DNA from 3 places in the Paenibacillus sp. FSL E2-0151 genome. Region 3 is predicted to be linked to each of the others. Evidence: riboswitches for the same ligand, from Rfam matches in the RefSeq annotation. Region 3 holds a riboswitch; each other region holds the start of a gene.
The links. A riboswitch is a leader RNA that binds a small molecule or an ion and turns the genes downstream of it on or off. The one in region 3 is predicted to bind cyclic di-AMP.
Positions count from the first base shown of each region.

Region 1: another riboswitch for cyclic di-AMP. It lies ahead of MHI55_RS11210 (C40 family peptidase); the one in region 3 lies ahead of MHI55_RS07510 (hypothetical protein).
Region 2: another riboswitch for cyclic di-AMP. It lies ahead of MHI55_RS18115 (3D domain-containing protein); the one in region 3 lies ahead of MHI55_RS07510 (hypothetical protein).

Region 1 covers NZ_CP150308.1:2,405,681-2,412,351, forward strand. The annotation lists gene MHI55_RS11180 (glycosyltransferase family 4 protein) at 1-697, shown strand, start outside; gene MHI55_RS11185 (hypothetical protein) at 833-1,888, opposite strand; gene MHI55_RS11190 (xanthine phosphoribosyltransferase) at 2,093-2,674, shown strand; gene MHI55_RS11195 (hypothetical protein) at 2,772-3,101, shown strand; gene MHI55_RS11200 (hypothetical protein) at 3,221-3,439, shown strand; gene MHI55_RS11205 (carboxymuconolactone decarboxylase family protein) at 3,581-3,910, shown strand; gene MHI55_RS11210 (C40 family peptidase) at 3,984-4,448, opposite strand; cyclic di-AMP (ydaO/yuaA leader) riboswitch at 4,454-4,585, opposite strand; gene pelA (pectate lyase) at 5,004-5,966, shown strand; tRNA gene MHI55_RS11220 (tRNA-Leu) at 6,143-6,226, shown strand; gene MHI55_RS11225 (carbohydrate-binding protein) at 6,372-6,671, opposite strand, start outside.
Region 2 covers NZ_CP150308.1:4,007,179-4,013,849, reverse strand. The annotation lists gene MHI55_RS18125 (ABC transporter permease subunit) at 1-1,013, shown strand, start outside; gene MHI55_RS18120 (amino acid ABC transporter ATP-binding protein) at 1,000-1,722, shown strand; cyclic di-AMP (ydaO/yuaA leader) riboswitch at 1,941-2,135, shown strand; gene MHI55_RS18115 (3D domain-containing protein) at 2,138-2,812, shown strand; gene MHI55_RS18110 (polysaccharide deacetylase family protein) at 2,920-3,711, opposite strand; gene MHI55_RS18105 (hypothetical protein) at 3,865-4,206, shown strand; gene MHI55_RS18100 (PspA/IM30 family protein) at 4,318-4,989, shown strand; gene MHI55_RS18095 (DUF350 domain-containing protein) at 5,085-5,486, shown strand; gene MHI55_RS18090 (DUF4178 domain-containing protein) at 5,510-6,016, shown strand; gene MHI55_RS18085 (DUF4247 domain-containing protein) at 6,028-6,671, shown strand, end outside.
Region 3 covers NZ_CP150308.1:1,667,997-1,674,667, reverse strand. The annotation lists gene MHI55_RS07520 (Nramp family divalent metal transporter) at 1-836, shown strand, start outside; gene MHI55_RS07515 (HAD family hydrolase) at 941-1,624, opposite strand; gene MHI55_RS07510 (hypothetical protein) at 1,799-2,197, opposite strand; cyclic di-AMP (ydaO/yuaA leader) riboswitch at 2,313-2,488, opposite strand; gene MHI55_RS07505 (glutathione peroxidase) at 2,860-3,339, shown strand; tRNA gene MHI55_RS07500 (tRNA-Leu) at 3,487-3,569, opposite strand; gene MHI55_RS07495 (urease accessory UreF family protein) at 4,014-4,715, shown strand; gene MHI55_RS07490 (hypothetical protein) at 4,982-5,185, shown strand; gene MHI55_RS07485 (hypothetical protein) at 5,213-5,848, shown strand; gene urtE (urea ABC transporter ATP-binding subunit UrtE) at 5,879-6,574, opposite strand; gene urtD (urea ABC transporter ATP-binding protein UrtD) at 6,552-6,671, opposite strand, start outside.

The DNA of each region.
Region 1 (6,671 bases), 740 kb from region 3:
TGGTGAGCTGGAACACCAGGCAGAGCGCCTTTTGACGGTGTCGGATTCGTTCCGCCGTTATCTGGCTCCCTACGTGAAGGAACCTGATGTCATCGGTGTGATTCCCAATGGATTTGATGAGAAGCGCTTTAAGCCGATCCCTCATGATAATGCGATACCACAGCTGGTCACGGTATGTCGGCTTGTTCCGGCAAAAGGGTTGGATATTCTTTTCAAAGCTTGTGCGGAACTGAAGGGTCGAGGTCATGATTATGTGTTACATATTATTGGAGATGGACCGATTCGTCCTGATCTGGAAGAATTGGCGCAACGATTGGGGATCTATAATGAGACCATTTTCTATGGTTACACGCTGCACCCTGAGGAATTCATGCCATTCTTTGATATTTTTGTACTTCCTTCACGGGCAGAAGCATTTGGTTCCGTCTTCGCTGAAGCGGCGCTGAGTTGTCTTGCCCTTGTGGGTACGGATGTAGGTGGTATACCGGAACAGATCGAGAACGGTAGCAATGGGTTGCTTGTACCGGCAGAAGATCCTTCTGCATTGGCTGAAGCGCTTGAAAAGGTGATGCTGGACCCGGCTTATCGTTATGAACTTGCCCGTTCAGCGTGTGAAAAAGCCAAGACACATTACTCGCTCGGCAGATCAGTCAATGAGCTGAAAAAGATGTATCTACAGTTTCCTAGCCAAGCCTAAAACGTAGAGCAAAAAGTGCGAGCCGCTGTGATAAACAGCGGCCTTTTGTCATGTTTAAGGAAAGAGTACCCGCGGTGAATTGTGGTTAGAAGGCAAACGGATGCTCATATTCATGAAATACATGGACCGTGAGATTTATATATTGTTGCGTTTACGAAAGGTGCCCCAGCGGTTCAGTACCAATTTGGCAGCCCAGATTAATGCCATTGTTCCAAAGATGGGGTAAAGGATGGACAGCAGGGAACTGAATCCAAACTGGCTGAGTGAGTAACACAATAGCATAATGCTTAATGTAATGAAACGGGGATGGACACGTATATGTTGTCTCAGTTGCAAGGTCATTCCATAGATATCGGCTACAAAGGTAGTGAATATTTCCATGAAAATAAGGGATACATATACAGATTGCACTGCCCATCCAAGTTGAAAGGCAATGCTGCCCATCGGGATTTCGAATTGGATGATGCCGGGCATCTGAGCTGACATGGCAAAATGAGCTGCCATCAGCATGAAACCAACGCCAATTCCACCCAATACTCCACCCCACTTCAGCACATTCCGGCTACGAATCTGGTTACCTACAGGCACAAGAACAGCTTGAGCCAACACCAGATTGAATGAAGTATACAACAGTGGAGACAGCCACACTTGAATAGGGTTTGAGTCTGTCGTCAGTGTGATGAATCGGGAAGCACCTGGATGATGGATGGTACTTGTGATCATGAGCAGAGATAACAGGAGCATCATGGGCACAACGATGCTATTCATTTGTAGGATGGCTTGAATGCCCCGACCGAGAAGCAGATATGTCCCTACAAGTGTGACGATCAGACCTGTCTGATAATGCAAACCCAGATGTTCGACAAAAACGGAGCCTGCTCCGGCAAGCATGACACTGTTCACGCCAATGAGAATGAGAAGGGTCACCCAGGTGATCCATTTGCCCGCCTTATGGCCGAATAAATGTTTGTTCAGATCCTCATAAGAGCGGGACCCGGTATCGTGAGCGATCAGCATCATTTTGGTACCTAACCAGACAAAGAGCATGGTGGATAAGCCTATGGTGATGGTGGCCCATTTGCCATACTGGGTAAAAAACTGCAAAATTTCCTGCCCTGTAGCGAAGCCGGCTCCAACAACCGTTCCAATGTATGTAAATGCGATCTGCAGCACCCGAAATGCCTGTTTCATGTGTTTCCCCTCTCAGGCCCCTGTATAGTTTGGACATGCGGGTACCATGGTACAAGGTATGCTTGACCCACGAAAGTCATGACAATCGATAATGAGCTTTGGCTTGAAATGCGTCCCAAGGACAGCGTCAAGGCAATTTCGCTTGAACTTATAGATAGATATATGATACTTTTACCTCATAGGATAGGCTTGGGAGGTCAAATCATGGAATTATTGAAACAACGAATTTTACAAGAAGGTGTGGTTATCTCGGATCAAGTATTAAAGCTGGATGGTCTGTTGAACCACCAAATTGATCCTGCATTAACGATGGAGATGGGACGTGAGTTCGCTGCCCGTTTTCGTGAAAGTGGAGTAACTCGGGTAATCACGGTAGAATCCTCAGGGATTCCGGTTGCGTTTGCCGCAGCCTATGAACTGGGGGTGCCACTTGTATTCGCCCGTCGCAAAAAAACACTTCTGGCTGATCCTGATGCTTACTGTGAACGTGTACCGTCCTTTACCAAAGGAATTGTAACTGACATTATGGTATCCCGCGAGTTCATTCATGAGAATGACCGCATTTTGTTCATTGATGATATTATTGCCAATGGAGATGCCGCTCGTGGCGTCATCAAAATTATCGAGCGTTCCGGTGCGGAACTCGTCGGATTCGGCGTTGTGGTCGAGAAAAGTTTTCAGGCGGGGGCACGCACGATTCGTGAACAGGGTATTCCGGTGGAAGCCTTGGTACGCATTCGTTCCCTGAATGATGGTACGGTACAATTTGACGATAACGAAATGTGACATTTTAAAGGAATAGGGCCTATTTTTTGAACTATGCCTTTGCATGACCGCCGATTTCATTTATAATGGGGTTATGTTAGGGAGAGGAGGCAACACCATGGGGAACCAACCGGCAACAGAACAATTTTTTAATGATAAGCTGGCGGAATCGAAAGTTCATTTTGAACGTGCCCTGGATTGTAAACATACGGAATTCGATGACCTTTATCCCTATATGATTGAACATCCTCAATTTTTCTGGTACAAACGCTATGTTGCCTGGTCAGAATTACTGACGATTGTAGGCTTGTGCGAAGAGTTGTCCTTCTCTTGGAAAGAACAATTTACACCGCATCAAGTGGAGTACCTTGAAGAACGTGTGATGTCCGCCAAAGTGCTTGATTTTTGGTTCGAGAAGAACGACAGCAAAGAGCACGCGCAGCGGTAACTTTCAGTCGGGACATAATTTCGAATGACATGACAGTCCAATACAGTCACGTGAGACCTAAATGACTTTTCATTTAGGTCTCTTTTTGTAAATAAATTTGAATTATAGGAGCCATGAAGATGATTAGTGATACAGAATTGGACGCCCTGCGTCTGTCAGGTGAGAAAGTTAGAGTCGTACGGGACGAGCTGGAATCGAACGACGTGAAAGGGATTGTGGTTGCCTGGGATGGCGAGCAGGTACTTATCCGTCGTCAGAATCGACGTGTCGTTAAGCTGGACCGAGGTTACAGCTATCAGCTGTTCAGCGAGCCGCGCCAGAGTCCACTTAGTGAGTAACAGCTGATAATTATGGCAGGGCCATGAGCTTTAAATGTTTGGAATTACCATGATTTCTTGGCATAATTGGCTCACTCGGGAGAGAAGATAGGTACAGTGAGGAAGATCTGTAACTATAGCCGAGAGGGTGTGCTACAAGCCATGACATTGATGAATGATAAAGTTCATGCCTACAAGGATCAGATTGGAGCATTAAGCGATGTGCTGCCAGGTGTGGTGAAGTCGTATCATGAGTTTACCGGAGAATGTTTCCAACCTGGTGTGATTGATGCGAAGACAAAACAGCTAATTGCGCTTGGCATTGGATTATTCGCCAACAATGAGGTATGTACCTTCTACCATGTAGAAGAAGCCCGTGCTAAGGGCGCAACAGATCAGGAGATTATGGAGACCGTAGCCGTGGCTGGAGCTGTTGGTGGAGGACATGCCCTGTCTCAGGGTGCGATGCGAGTGCAGAAGGCGCTGCATTAGTAAGCAATGCAACATACATTTTTAAGTGCAAAAAAGGCATCCGGTTAATAACCGATGCCTTTTTGTATGTGAATCACATTTTACCTAACATTTTATCATACATAAACTGTCCAGTTACCCGACGTGCTGTTACATAACGATCATTGAAGTATGGATTCGATAACTTCGTGATGCTTACACCTTTACTGCTGGAGGCATGAGCGAATTGTCCGCCGCCGATATATACACCTGTATGTGAAATGCCTTTGCCTGTTGTATTAAAGAACACCAGATCACCTGTCCGAACATTGCTCTTGGATACGGGAGTACCTGCTTTGGCTTGCTGCTGCGAAGTACGTGGTAATTCAATGCTGTATTTGTTGAAAAGATATCTCATAAAACCAGAACAGTCGAAGCCGGCTACAGTTGTGCCACCCCATTTGTAAGGAATACCTGTCATGTTGTTCACTACGGAGTTGATACTGCTTGCCTCTGTGCTTGTTGCCCCGGATGTAAATAATACAGCTGCTCCAAAAATGGAGATAATCAGTTTTTTCAAAATCAATGTTCTCCCTTCGATGCCTACGGAGTTAGCTAAGGGTTCGGTAGAAGGTTCCCTATATTTCCTATGTATAAGAATAATTCACCCAAATTGGTTCCCCCGTTTTCAAACATGAAACTCGGCAATGAATAATTAAGTTTTTGTAACTATTTGAAACTATATTGCATAAATGCGTAATTGTCAAACCCATTTAAAACCCTTCGTAATACCTCAATGTTAGCGGAATTAAGGTTTTTATATGAAAGAAGGGATCAAGTTTGGGTATCATTCATGACAAAAACGTCATTATTGGTTCGTTTAAGACGAATTTGGATAAATAAATAGGTTTGTCATGAGTTAAAAGAACTATCCCGTTATGTAGAATTAGAGAGATTATATTCATTAAGTTGCATATATTGACAAAAATCGATTTTTTGCATATTATCTGATTATCCAATCCACATATTGGATGAAAATTGATTTTATTATGCGATAAATACAAATAAAGGAGGTTTGGGTCGTATATCATAGGTAAAGTAGAAGTGGAAGATTTATAAAAACGAACATAGGAGAGTGTTACATTTGAAAGCGAAGAAAATAATTACTTTTGTCCTGGCATGTACGATGGTGTTCTCAGTAGTTGGAATGGCAGTTCTCCCTGTAGGGACGGTATCTGCTGCAGATGCGTCGGGTACTACAGCGAGTATTTCTGATATTTTGAAGAACCAGCTGCCGGATGGAGGTTGGAGAAAAGATTATAAACAGACAAGTGGAGAGTGGGCAAAGTCCACGATAGACAACAAGGCTACATACTCAGAAATTAGAAGATTGGCGAAGGAATTTAAAAAGACGAATGATCCGCGTTACTCCACAGCTGCAATCAAAGGAATTAACTTTTTGATCAACATGCAGTATTCAAACGGCGGGTGGCCACAAGTTTACCAAAGCTCCGGATACCACAAGCACATCACTTACAATGATGATGCCATGATTAATGTAATGATCATGCTGGATGAAGTAGCAGCACGCAAAGGTGATTTCTCATTTATCGACAGCACACTTGCTAACCGCAGTAAAAATTCAGTTGCCAAAGGTGTGGAGGCGATTCTGAATACACAGGTCGTTTCAGGTGGTAAGCTGACAGCATGGGGACAACAACATGATTCCAGCTCTCTTAAACCAGCGAGCGCAAGAATCTACGAAGTGCCATCACTGACAGCTGGAGAGAGTGTAACGATTGTTAAATTTCTGAAAACCAGACCTGCTAACGCTAAAATTACCGCATCCATTAAAGGAGCGGAGGCTTGGTTTAACAAAGTGAAAATTACGGGTTACAAGTATGAAAGAGCTAATGGAGATAGTAAAATTATCGCTGATTCCAAAGCTGCACCAATTTGGGCACGCTTCTATGAGATCGGAACGGATAAACCAATCTTTATTGGTCGTGACGGGGTAGTTAAATACAAATTAAGTGATATTGATAAAGAAAGAAGAGGCGGTTATGCATGGTATGGCAACTGGCCTTCCAAGCTGTAATTTGTAGTATGCTTCCGTTTTAATGAACCAAACTATTAACAGCAGTTAAAGGTAAAGCCCGAATCGACATGGACGTCTGATTCGGGCTTTATTGTTATTACTTTCAGTGTTGACATGATAGATTACGCATGATATATTATTTCTTGTCGCCGATATGGATGACGGAGATACAATATGCGGTCGTGGCGGAATTGGCAGACGCGCACGGTTCAGGTCCGTGTGGGCTAACCCCCGTGGAGGTTCGAGTCCTCTCGACCGCATCTAATAAAAAGACTCCTTAAGCTAACGCTTAAGGAGTCTTTTTTTGCATTTTTTGATATAACACTAACTTTAGTGATGAGTATTCAAGAGGTTAGTGCTTAGCTGCACGTACAGCAAATGTCTTCCATCAGCCATACGGAACGTTTATTGTGCTGCGGTAACATTAACGCTGTCAATATTCGGTCCTTCCGATCCGGTGGTAACTACTTTCAATGTATTGGTCCCCGTGTTCATGGGGACCTGTATTGTTTTTTCAACCCAAGTGGACCAGCTTCCCGTAGCCGGAAAGGGCTCGTTGCTAATGACTTTGGTTCCGTTCACAAAAATGTCGAGGTTCCGAGTGCCGCTTTCCAGCGCATAACGAAACTTTACGTTTTTGGTACCTGTTGTCGTGTTATTAATGCCGTTCCATTGAATGGCCGAACCAGTCATCGCATTGAAGTT
Region 2 (6,671 bases), 2.3 Mb from region 3:
TTGGCGTTCAGAAAGGCTCCATTCAGGAAACGATCGGACAGAGTATTCCAGGAGCGAAGCTTACTGCGCTGGATAAAATCTCGGATATCGTGCTTCAACTGCAAACAAAACGCATTGACGCGGCAATCGTTGAAGATACCGTTGCTGTAGGTTATCTGGACGATATCATTGGACTTGCTGCTGCTGTTCCGGACGAAGAGCAAGCAGAAGCGGCAATCGGGATTCGTAAAGGTAATACCGAGCTGCTAGCTGCAGTAAATGGAACACTGGAGCGACTGAAAAGCGAAGATAAAATCAATCAGATGGTGACGGACGCCAGCCTCTTGATGGCGGATAAAGCGAACAAATCACAAAATATTTTCCAAGTATTCTGGGAGTACAAAAGTTTCTATGCTACAGGTGTAGGATACACACTTCTGTTGTCTGCACTTGGGGTTATCTTCGGGGTAATTATTGGATTGATCATCTGTTTGTTCCGTTTGCATGACGCTGCAATCTTGCGCTGGATCGGTACGGCTTACGTTGAAGTGATCCGTGGCACACCGATGTTGGTACAGTTGATGATTATTTACTATGGTTTTTCCCTGAGCTTTGGCATTAACTTCACTGCACTTCAGGCAGGTATCATTACACTTTCAATCAATAGTGGTGCCTATCTGGCGGAGATTTTCCGTGCAGGTATCCAAGGTGTGGATCGTGGTCAGTTGGAGGCAGCGCGTTCATTAGGTATGGGAAGAGGCGCCGCGATGCGTTATATCATATTGCCACAAGCCTTCAAAGCTGTATTACCAGCGATCGGTAATGAATTCATAACTATCATCAAAGAATCCTCCATTATCTCCGTTATCGGTATGGTGGACATTATGTATCAGGCAAGTGTAGTCAAGAACATTACGTACCAAGGCTTGAGTCCATTTTTGATTGCAGCAGCCATCTACTTTGTAATGACGTTCATTTTGTCCAAGCTGCTGGGACGACTGGAAAGGAAGTTGAGTGCAAGTGATAGACGTTAGACAATTACACAAATCTTATGGAAATAACGATGTGCTTAAGGGCATAAACGTGACGATTGGCAAAGGTGAGGTTGTCGTGGTCATCGGTCCTTCTGGTTCAGGTAAAAGTACGTTCTTGCGTTGTCTGAATCTGCTGGAACAGCCTACCTCAGGAGAGATTGATTTTGAAGGCGTGTCAATCACGGACCCCAAGCATAACATTAACGCAACTCGTGAGAAAATGGGCATGGTGTTCCAGCACTTCAACCTGTTCCCACACAAAACGGTAGAGCAAAACATTACGATTGCTCCAATTAAAGTGAAGAAACAATCCACTCAGGAAGCGGAAAAAATTGCTGCTGATCTGCTTAACACCGTGGGCTTGTACGATAAAAAAGATACATTCCCGAATCAGCTGTCTGGTGGACAGAAGCAGCGGATCGCCATTGCTAGAGCATTGGCCATGCAGCCGCATGTGATGCTGTTTGACGAGCCTACGTCGGCACTGGATCCTGAGATGGTCGGCGAAGTGCTGGATGTCATGAAACGTCTTGCAGAAGGCGGAATGACGATGGTCATCGTAACCCATGAGATGGGTTTCGCACGTGAAGTGGGAGACCGCATCTTGTTCATGGATGGCGGGGTTATTGTGGAAGAGGGAACACCTGATGAGGTGTTTGGAGCACCCAAAAATTCACGTACACGTGATTTTCTTGCGAAAGTACTCTAAACGATGTGATCAAATAGCGTTACTGACTTCGAGTCGGTAACGCTATTTTTTATGGATAATAATGACGTATGGATTCGGAAAAGTAACTATTCTGTTACCAAATGTAAAGGAATCGGGTCAACCAAACTTTCTGAATTAACCAGTATTCTTACAAATGCTTACATGCTAAAAACCATTTGGTAAGAATTACTACAAGTTCAGGTTACAAAATTGTGATATATTGAACTCTGCCGAAACTTCCGGACAGGGAGTGCGGGGGATGTAACGATGCAGATTGTGCAGGGGGAAGATCTACAGCACACTGCTTGGGGTGAATTGGGTACATAACGTTTCAAATGTAACGAAGAACCTATAGGGTGGGCTCCTCATCCGAATCCGACAACTAACTTCGCAGGCACAATGAGGGAGGAAGACCATGATTAACAAGAAACGTATAGCCAAAACAGCAGTAGCATTAATGACAACAGCAATGCTCATTCAAGCCGTTCCGGCTCACGCCGATTCAGTTCATGTGGCCAAAGAAGGGGATACCTTCTACACCTTATCAAAACAATATGGAGTAGCACTCAACACGTTAATTAAAGCAAACAACGACATTTCGGCTTACAACATTTATGGTGGTTTGAAAATTACGATTCCCGGTAAGGCAAACAATGTAGCAGACGCTGCGGCAACGGAGAGCAAGACCCAAGCGAAGACTGTTACTACAGCAAGCTTGGACGTCAACGCAGATAATAAAGTTGTTCAAGCCTGGGGTAAAACATTCGATTACAGCAAAGCTGTGAACGTAAAAGCAACGGCATACTCTGCAGATCCGTCTGAAAATGGAGGCTGGGGTGCAGTCGATTATTTCGGAAATGACCTTGAACTGGGTACGATTGCAGTTGATCCAAGTGTAATTCCACTTGGAACCAAAGTACTGGTAACTGGTCACAGCCATCCAGGATTGCCAAAACAGGCTTTTGTAGCCACAGCGCGGGATGTGGGCGGTGCAATCAAGGGTCACCGGATTGATATCTTTATCCCGGGTAGCAAACAGTCTGTAAGCTCATTTGGTTTTCAGGATATCGAGCTGTACATTCTGAAGTAGAGAGAAAATAACATTTAAAATGAATTCAAACAGGGTGTCTGCCAGTCGCTAATTCGCGATTGAACAGCACCCTTTTAATATTCTCATTATTTGTTATCACGGTCATCCTAATCTTTGGCCTTGGGCAATCCCAGCATTTCGTCCAAGGTGACCAGTTCATATCCCCGATTACGTAGTTCCTCAATAATTTCAGGCAAAGCCTCAATCGTGCCGTTCAGGTTTGACCCTACACCGCCTCCAGCATGTTGCAGAACGATGGAGCCAGGTTTCACGGCAGAGAGGATGTTATCTTTCACCTGTTCCTTTGAAAGGCCTTTCCAGTCCAGGGAGTCTACGTTCCAGTTCACAATGCTATAATGTTGTTTGGCAGCCCATCTCAGCTGTTCTTCATTAATGTCTCCATAAGGTGGCCGAATCATCTTGGGCGTATATCCCGCCAAACGTTGAATAATATCCCCGGTATGTAAAATTTGTTTGCGAAAGGCATTCATCGACAGCTTACTGAATTCAGGATGATTGTAGCTGTGATTACCAACCATATGCCCTTCCTTAACGATGCGTTTCACTAGATCCGGATGTTTCTCAGCACGACTACCCACGATGAAGAATGTAGCTCTGACATTGTATTTCTTCAATACATCCAGCACTTGTGGAGTAAACCGTGGATCAGGTACATCATCAAAAGTCAGTGCAACCTTCTTGGTTGAAGGACCATTGGTTTTGAACGTATCGGCATATTTTTGACGTAATTGTCCCAATGTCAGTTGTTCTTCTTCCGCAGAATCCGAACCTGATACGGATTCACCTGGCGGGCTTGAAACATCCCGCGATGAAACTGGAGCATGAGATCCCCCGAGAAAAATAACGATAACCATCAGCATAATGAGGCGTACGCGCATAATATCGGCCTCCTTTTTCAAAATGACGTTCTCCTTGGTATACCCGGGGGCTCCATAAAATATGCGCAGTGTGAGAAGTTTCATTGTGGATTTAGCTCATGACAGCCATAATTCCTCCATATATAACATATAGAAAAGGATAGGTGGATGGGTATGAGTACATCTGATTTGAAATCCATACGTTTACAGGTGATTGAAGCAGGAGAAGATAAGGTTTTTCTCGTTACCGGAGGAAAGGCGCATATTGGCGCCGTAGCCACGTTCTATGTGGATCATGAGCGCGTAAGCGGGACGACGGTACATATTCCCGGGCATAAAGAACAAGAGCTGTGTGAGCGGCTTGCCCGAAAGGCAGCCTTGCAACTGAAAGTAACCGTTACGGTGATCATGGGTATCCATTTTGATTCCATCACGCGGATGCAGATCGACGAAATCGTGCAGACTGCAGAGAGGTTGATGGAGGATCATCTGAACAAAGATAAACGATCTTCCTGACATAAGAGCCATCGAATGTTTTGATTTTATTTGCTAAAATTGAAACGAGTTGTAGATTGTTACGTATGTATGTTTATATACGATGTAATATCGACTAGGAGGAATAACATAATGTCCATTTTCAAACGTTTGCGTGATCTAACCATGTCTAACATCAACGCCATTATTGACAAGGCGGAAGATCCAATCAAGATGACGGACCAATATATCCGTGACATGCAAGAGGATCTGGAAGATGCGGAGAAAGCAGTAGCTCAACAGATCGCCATTGAGAAGAAATTCAAGCAGTTGTTCGAAGAGCAGGAAGCTCTTGTGAAGAAACGTGAAGAGCAGGCGCATACGGCGGCACGTGCTCAGAATCTAGATTTGGCTCGACGTGCTCTGGAAGAGAAAAAGGTTGCTGAAGAGAAGATGGCTGAGTACAAAACCAGCTATGACCAAAACAAGGCTTCTGCAGATAACCTGCGTGGCAAGCTCGACGAGATGCGTAAGCAACTGACTCAAATGAAGAACAAACGCGAAACACTGGTAGCGCGTTACAATGCAGCAAAAGCCCAAACGGAAATCAACAAAGCGTTGAATGGGTTTGGCTCTGATACCGCAAGTGCTGGTATGAAGCGTATGGAAGAGAAGATGATGCAGATGGAAGCACAGGCAGAAGCAAGCAACGAAATGTCTTCCAAAGGAAAATCTTTGGATGAAGAGTTCGAGAAGTTGGGTAAAGATCAGGCTGTTGAAGACGAACTCGCAGCATTGATGAAACAGTACGATAATAAGAACTAATACCTTGGTTGTCAGCAAGGTTAACCAGCGGAGGAGAAGAGTATTTCTCCTTCGCTTTTAAATGCGGTTCATGTTGATATGTGGGGGCTGTGTAAATGGATTTGAACATTTTGGCGATGCTGGTCTGGACCGGATCTGGTTCGGTTTTGCTGTTTGTCCTGATGTATGTTGATTCACTGTTCACGAAATATAAGGATTTTGCTGAAGTTAAGGCTGGCAATATGGCCGTTACTACACGTATGGTTATGAAATTATTTGCACAAGGATATGTACTCGCTACGTCCATTTCTACGGCCGGTCACCTGGGAGAAGCACTGCTGGTCTCCGTTGTATCCTTTATCATTTTGTTGATTCTGGAGAGTGTTGTACACTTTATGATTCGCAAATGGGCCAATCTGGATCTGGATACGGGAATTCAGCAAGGGAAGACAGGGTACGGATTGTTCTCTGGCGCTTTACATATCGTGGGCGCACTGATTATTGCAGCTTGTTTATAAGATAAGGAACAGGAGTAATTCTCATGAGTGTATGGAAACGAATTAAAGGAATACTAACGAAACCTGAACCACCGCAGGCAGAGAAAACGATGCTTCAGCTTGCACCTGGTGATATCTGTGAGGTTTCTCTGGTCACTTATGAAGTCGTTGGTCGGGTACAAAATCGTGCTCGAAATGCAGTTGTGCTCACGCTGCAGGATGGTACCGCATTTCGATATTTGCATATCGAAGAACGGGAACTCACACGTTACGCCCTATATACACCAATTGATGGCAGGCTTGATGCACCTGATGAGGTGCCCACATTGCTGGACCTGGATGGACGCGCATATCATCTGGAGGAAGAGTATGGAGGCATGGTATCAACGGCAGGTAGAACTCCATATGGCCAGGCTGGAGAACAATTGGTATGGCAGTATCAGTCGGATGATAATATGCTTCTTCGCGTGGAGTGGCAAGACAGAAGATTTACACTGTATGAGGGTGAGTCCATTCTTCCTGCGGATATCAAAGTGATTCGTTCGAGCTAGGAGAGGTTCCAATGAAAAAACGCTTGGCACATGGATTAAAATTAATGCTGGTCCTCAGCCTTGTCATGTCTCTGTTGTCCGCGTGCGGAGCAGCACCTTCTGTTCAGGACACATATCCGCTTGAATCGGTTAACGGCAGTGGTAACTCAACGTCCTATGTGTACCGTGCTTCGGACCGTACCGTTCCGGAAGTGGCTCAGGAATTGTCTGACCAAAGGCAACCGGATCAGATATCGGCGGAGAACACAGAGCGTATGTTCCTCGTGTATCAGGACGAGTATTATCACCTGCAACAAGACCCGAACAAGCCGGAGGATACCTTGGTTGAGGTGGACTCCAAGGAATATGTTCGGCAGAACTACGATTCATCTTTTTTACAAGGTTACCTCACCGCTACATTAATTGGTAATCTGTTCGATTCTTTTGGCGGGCGAGGTTATGGCAACTATCGAGGATATACCAATAAAGATACGTATAAACCGAGTGCAGGATCTTATCGTGCACCAACAAGTAATGACAAGAAGCTTGCTCCACCTATTACTGTTGATCGGAAAGGTACGATTACAAGGCGCGGAAGCGATAAAGATTCAAGCGTGGGATCTGGCGGAGGATTATTCAACCGCAACAAGGATCAGAGTAAGGGAACCATTGATCG
Region 3 (6,671 bases):
AAGGCTTCCGCGCTTTGGAAACTCTCGTCATTGTGCTGATGGCAACAATTGCCCTCTGCTTCGGGATTGATCTGTTTCTGGCAAAACCGGATATGGGCGGTGTTCTCCATGGTTTTGTACCAAATGTTGAGATCCTGCAAAACCCGGCTATGCTCTATATTGCCATTGGTATTATCGGAGCAACCGTGATGCCGCATAATCTGTACCTGCATTCTTCCATTGTGCAGACCCGTCAGATCGAACAGACACCACAGGGCAAAAAAGAAGCCATTCGGTACTCGACCATGGATTCTACGATTGCGCTGACACTGGCCCTGTTCATCAATGCAGCCATCCTGATTGTATCTGCCGCTGTATTTCACAGTGCTGGTATGACGCAGGTTGCTGAGATCGCTGATGCCTATCATCTGCTGACACCTCTATTGGGTACTACGGTCGCAAGTATCCTGTTCGGTGTGGCGCTGTTAGCATCAGGTCAGAACTCTACCCTTACAGGTACACTCGCTGGGCAGATCGTTATGGAAGGTTTCCTGAACATTCGAATTCCGGCTTGGCTACGCAGACTGGTCACACGTCTGATCGCCATCATCCCGGCGGTAATTGTGACAGCCATTGCAGGAGAACATGGCACAGAAGAACTGCTCATTTTGAGCCAGGTCGTGCTGTCGCTTCAATTGCCCTTTGCTGTAATTCCCCTGGTGATGTTCACAAGTGATAAAAAAAGCATGGGTGCATTCGCCAACAAATTGTGGCTCAAAATCATCTCATGGGTCATTGCCGCGATTATCGTTGTGCTGAATGTATATCTGATCATTCAGACGATCCGGTTGTTCTAATCTCATTTTAATTGGCTAAATACTAAAAAGGCTGATCAACTCCGGTATTTTATACCCAGTTGATCAGCCTTTATTGTTGCAATCCAATAAACAACCATCTGAATCTAATCCTGATTTGGCATCAGTAACGGCAAGAGTTGATCCAATGATTCAACAGTCCAATCCGCACGTTTGTCATCCGATAGATCTGGCTGGAATCTTCCGTAACCCTGCATAATTCGAATCGTACGCATGCCCAGATTCCGAGCAGGTATAATGTCGTTATCGATCCGATCTCCGATCATGACGGCTTCCTCCGGTTCACAACCTGCCTGCTTCAAGGCCACAGCGTATAACTCAGGGTCTGGCTTGGACACTCCTTCTTCAGCTGAACATGCCAGAACATCAACATACTTCCGCAAGCCGTAACTCTCCAGTCTCTCTTCCGTTCCAGGACTCTGATTGGCAATAATGCCAATGCGATAATGCCGTGACAACTGCTGAAGAACAAAATCTGCTGAAGGAAAAGGACGTTCAAGATCTTTTTGAAACTTCAGCTTGTCCTGAATCTGTTTTTGATGCCCCTCGTCTTCAACAAATGTGCGAATCGCCACTCTCATAGGCCATTGCTCATATTTTCGGTAACAGCTCGCGAACAGTTCGCGTACCGCCTCAATTGTCACCGGATACCCCAAAGCACAAGCTTCACGGACAAACTGTCCGATAATATCATCAACCGGCTCCCATTCATCCACCAGCGTATCTCCAACATCAAAAAACAACCATTTCAATCCACCTACATCCGGCACGCCAATTCCTCCTTGTAAGCATAAAAAAGAAGACTCACCATCCTGCATGAGTCTCCTCAAACTTCCGTTTATCGATGAATCAATTTCATAATACCTTGAGTAAATTCTGAAATTGATTCTAATACATTCAATTATAACAGGCACCTTACACCTGAGCAATCACAAGCTATGGCATTAACCATTGAGGAGAAAGCCAACTTCCCCATTGAGCGAATATACAATCCGGTCTGCGCCCATGCCCCGATAGATGCCCTTAGGATGACTCTGCTCCGTAATGACGCACAGGGATTTCGATGTCCATGAACGGCAGATCTGTAAATAACGACAGGTCAGATTCAGGCTGTTCTCGAAAATAAACACATTGCCTACGCTGCCCTGCGGCAAAAACCATTTTTGAGCTGCAGCCGTATTCATGCGAATGACATGTTCTACTCCGATTCTACGGAGTCTTCGCTCTTCCCCTGCACTGTTGGTTAGAACGGCAAACGGCATTTTTTTGTACATCAGCAATTTGATAAATTTACGTCCTGCTTCATTTGGAGCAGTCACTAAGATCATCTCAGTATCCATCATTCGTTCCTCCCTTGGCGTGAAAAGACAACAAAAAAGAAGCGTGGGGGACCAAGGCCTCCCGAACGCTTCTTAAATAACCCATGGCGAAAACACCATGAACCAGCGTACGGCTTGTTGCCTCTCCCTTTAACGCTTACGAGGTTAGCTGACGGATTCGGGCGCGAGAGTCGCCCTATTTCCGGCTGTCACCGGAAAATTCACCCCATGAATGCCCACTGTCCTGGACAGCACATTCCGTTGGTTCCCCCGTTTCCCATTCATTAATGAATGGAAACTCAGCGATTAAAACATCGTTCGTATATCTTAAGGTAAGATCGAGCGATATTATCGTTTGTTTCGTTTTTCAAGTACAATTTAGTTTAAATTGAAATTACGCTATGAATCATACACCCGTGCCATGTCGGTGTAAAGTCCGCCCAGATCACCAAATCGGCAGATTTTTGCCAATTCCTATCCATAATAACGCTTACAACAAAGTTATACTCTATCTATCTCTTCAAGGCTATCTAATTCTCACTCTGGCGTAAATCACTTCGCAATTCATTCACGTATTCTGCACAACTTGCCTGTTTTGATTCTTTTAACACCATATTAGTTTTGCAATATTTAATTGCAACCAATATAATAGAAGATATAAGAGTAAATAAATGGAGGCGATTTAGATGACAGTCTACGATTACAAAGTGAATACCCTTCGCGGTCAAGAAGTTGAAATGTCCGACTACCGTGACAAAGTGCTCCTGATTGTGAATACGGCAAGCTCATGCGGCCTTACCCCTCAATTCAAAGGTCTGCAAGAATTGCAAGACAAATTTCAAGATGCTCCATTTGAAGTGCTTGGTTTCCCAAGTAACCAGTTTGCACAGGAAAAAGGATCTTCCGACGATATTGCCGAGTTCTGTCAGATGAATTATGGCGTGAGCTTCCCCATGTTTGAGAAAATTGATGTGAACGGCTCAAGCGCTCACCCTCTTTTCCAACACCTGAGCACAGAAGCTCCTGGCCTGCTCGGCTCCAAAGCAATCAAATGGAATTTCACCAAATTCCTCGTGGATCAGAACGGACAGGTCATTAAACGTTATGCTCCCAAAACAACACCGGACAAGATTGAAGAAGATATCAAGAATTTGCTGCAAAAATAATACACAGGCCACCCGTAGCCGGAAGGTAGAGCAACATTCCTCCGGTAATGGATGGCCTTTTTTCAACCCAGATGTCATACTGTTCGAAAAAGACAAAAAAAAGAAGCTTCCCATTAATGGAAAGCTTCTTTTTAATCGTTCATATGATGCGGTCGAGAGGACTCGAACCTCCACGGGCATACGCCCACTACCCCCTCAAGATAGCGTGTCTGCCATTCCACCACGACCGCATGTCGTAAATAATCGGCAACAGAATTGATTATACCGGGTTCAGAACTAAAAGTAAAGTATTTTTTAATACTTCTTTTTCAGCTAGGCATTTTCATCAAAAATCGCATAATCTCGTCATCTTTACCCATGAACTGCATATGATTAGATTTGATCCCCTCTTTTTCGGTAAGAGCCGATCTTGTTGATTCATTTATATATAGTCCTTCCTTATATATAGTCCTCCATGAACTTCACCACATAAATAACACAATAAGTTATATAAAATAACACAAGTATTAAATTCCAGATTTAATCCATTAATTTTCACGGATACTATTGACAAAAAGCGGACATTTATGGGATGATAACTATCATATAATTCGGATTTTTAAACATAAAGCAAACAAAAAGGAATATAAATGTCACTTTAAGTGACATTTAACGAACACAGGAGGCGAATGATTGTGAACCGTGGGAATAAGCTGCTCGATTATGTCAAACTGCTTGATTCCTCTATTCAAGTTGGAGGGTTCACCCATTCCTTCGGCATGGATATCCATATCAGGGAGGGTACCATTCGTAATGCTGAAGATCTCGAATCATTCATGCGTTGTCAGTTGCATCCCAGCATCGTTCGTCTTGAAGGTATGGCCATCAAAGGCATCTATACCGCAGCAGATCACAAGGATACATGGCGGATAGCTCTAATCGACAAGCTCGTCCATGTTCAGCGAACCCCTGGAGATCTCAGAGAACAAGCTGCCGCCATGGGTAAACGATTGATCAGACTCGCACGCGCTCTGCACCCCTGGATTGATTTCAGCCAGCTCGAACAGATCTTTGCCAAATACGATTCGGTTGGCTGCCTATCCACTGTTCACGCCTGGATTAACCACCTCCTCGACATCCCTGTCGAGGAGGCGGTCCTTGGTTACCTGCATTCAGCCATGAATGCCTGCATAACCGAAGCCTCCAAAGTCATTCCCCTGAACAACGATACAACCAAGGATCTGATGGTCCGCCTGGCCATAGATCTGGAGAATGAATGGAAGACCGTCAGCGCCTCGGCTGCGGATGGACTGGCACAGCCAACCTCGATGTCCATGAAATCATTTTTCCCCAGTTTCCATATGCTTGGAGCTGGACTTCATGCCTACAGGGCCTAATCCTCTTCCTCCTCATACCCGCTCCCCTTCATTCAAACAAACTAAAAAACACGCGGCAACCTCCTTGCCGACGTGTTTTTTTTCATTTTATTTGTTTTATTTACGTATTTACGCCATTTATAATCACAAAATACACTTTTTTCCGTCTTTTTTAATTGTTAGATGACGAATTTACGTATATAATGAAACATACAGCTCGCATTTCTATATATTCTACATGAAGAAAGAGCGGCTGAATACTACATTCTAACCAGGGGTGAACCCTTTTGAACAAGAAAAAACCAGTTACTCCGTTCGGATGGGCCATCAAACGACGGCTAACCGAACTTCAAGTGGACCAGAAGACCTTTTGTGAACAGCATGGCATCCCACCCTATCGTTTATCCAATCTTATTCACGGCACACGCAAAGCAACCCGATTCAGGCACCTGGTCGCTGATATTTTGGATATTCCAGATGAACTGAGATAAGATTTCTGCCAAAGGAGGGTCTCATCCATGAGACATGTTACATCCGATCTGGAGAGGCTGTCGTTCCAGTCCATACGTCACCAGCTCATCATCATTGATGACAATTGGATTATCCAAAGTTGTAACCGTGCCTGGCAACAGGGACTTGGTCAATGCTCACCAAACCCGGATATACACAGTAGTCATAGACACTACCTGCACCTGACGGAAGCCTGGGCAAAACGAGGCAAGAACGCTAACATGGCACTTGTCGCACAGAATCTGAAAGAACGCGGAATACCCTTTAATCGAAATCATACATATGACATCTGCGTGTATACTGTATACAACGAAAAGAGGTGGTTTCGTGTAGAACTCACCCCTCTATCTTACTCAAATTCAATTCTGGATACCGATCTCGCTTTAATTGCACACATGGATATTACCGAACAGAGAAAGACAGAACACCAATTGAAGAAAGCATTGTCTGAAGTACGCACATTGCGCGGACTGCTGCCTATTTGCGCCGTCTGCAAACAAATCAAGGACGAAGAGGAACACTGGAACTCCGTTGAGAGTTATCTGGAGAAGCATACCCACGCCGAATTCACCCATGACATCTGTCCGGAATGCATCCGGCGGTTATATCCGAAATACTCGAATATCCTGGACAAGCGTTCCTGAAACCTCTCTCCACTCGCCGACTAACTACAACTATACGGAGAGATGATGTTCAAACTGCGACATATCCAGTTCTTGCGGTGTCCCATGCAGGGTTATGGTTCCTTTGTCCATGATATAGATGTAATCTGCGGCACTTCGCACAAAATCAATACTCTGCTCTACCAGCAAAACCGAGAGGTTCCCCTTTGCCTTGAGCTGCAAAATTACCTGCCGAATGTCCTCCACGATAGAAGGCTGGATGCCTTCTGTCGGCTCATCCAGTAGCAACAACCCTGGACGCGAAGCCAATGCCCGGGCGAATGCCAACTGCTGCTGCTGTCCACCACTCAGATCCCCGCCCTGCCGTCCATACATCGTAGCAAGCACTGGGAACATCGCCAGTACATCCTCCGGGAACGTTTTTACTCCCGGTGCACTTGTCTCCAGACCGAGCAATAAGTTTTCTTTCACCGTAAGCTGCGGGAAAATCTCCCGCCCCTGCGGTACATAACCAATCCCTGCCCTTGCCCGCTTGGCTGTGTCCAAGGTGGATAACTCCTGATTTTGCCACTGAATACTGCCCTTGCGTGTTTTGAGCAGCCCCATTAATGTTTTCATCAACGTTGTTTTCCCTACACCGTTACGGCCCATCAGACACACCACCTGTCCGGGCTGTACATCCAGGTTCACACCACGAAGCACATTGCTTTCCCCGTAGCCGGATTCAATTCGTTGCAGCGACAGCATGTTCATCCCTCCTTTTGCCCAAATACACTTCTGCCACTTTCGGGTCTGCCTGTACCTCCGCCATCGTACCTTCCTTCAGCAGTTTCCCTTCATGCAT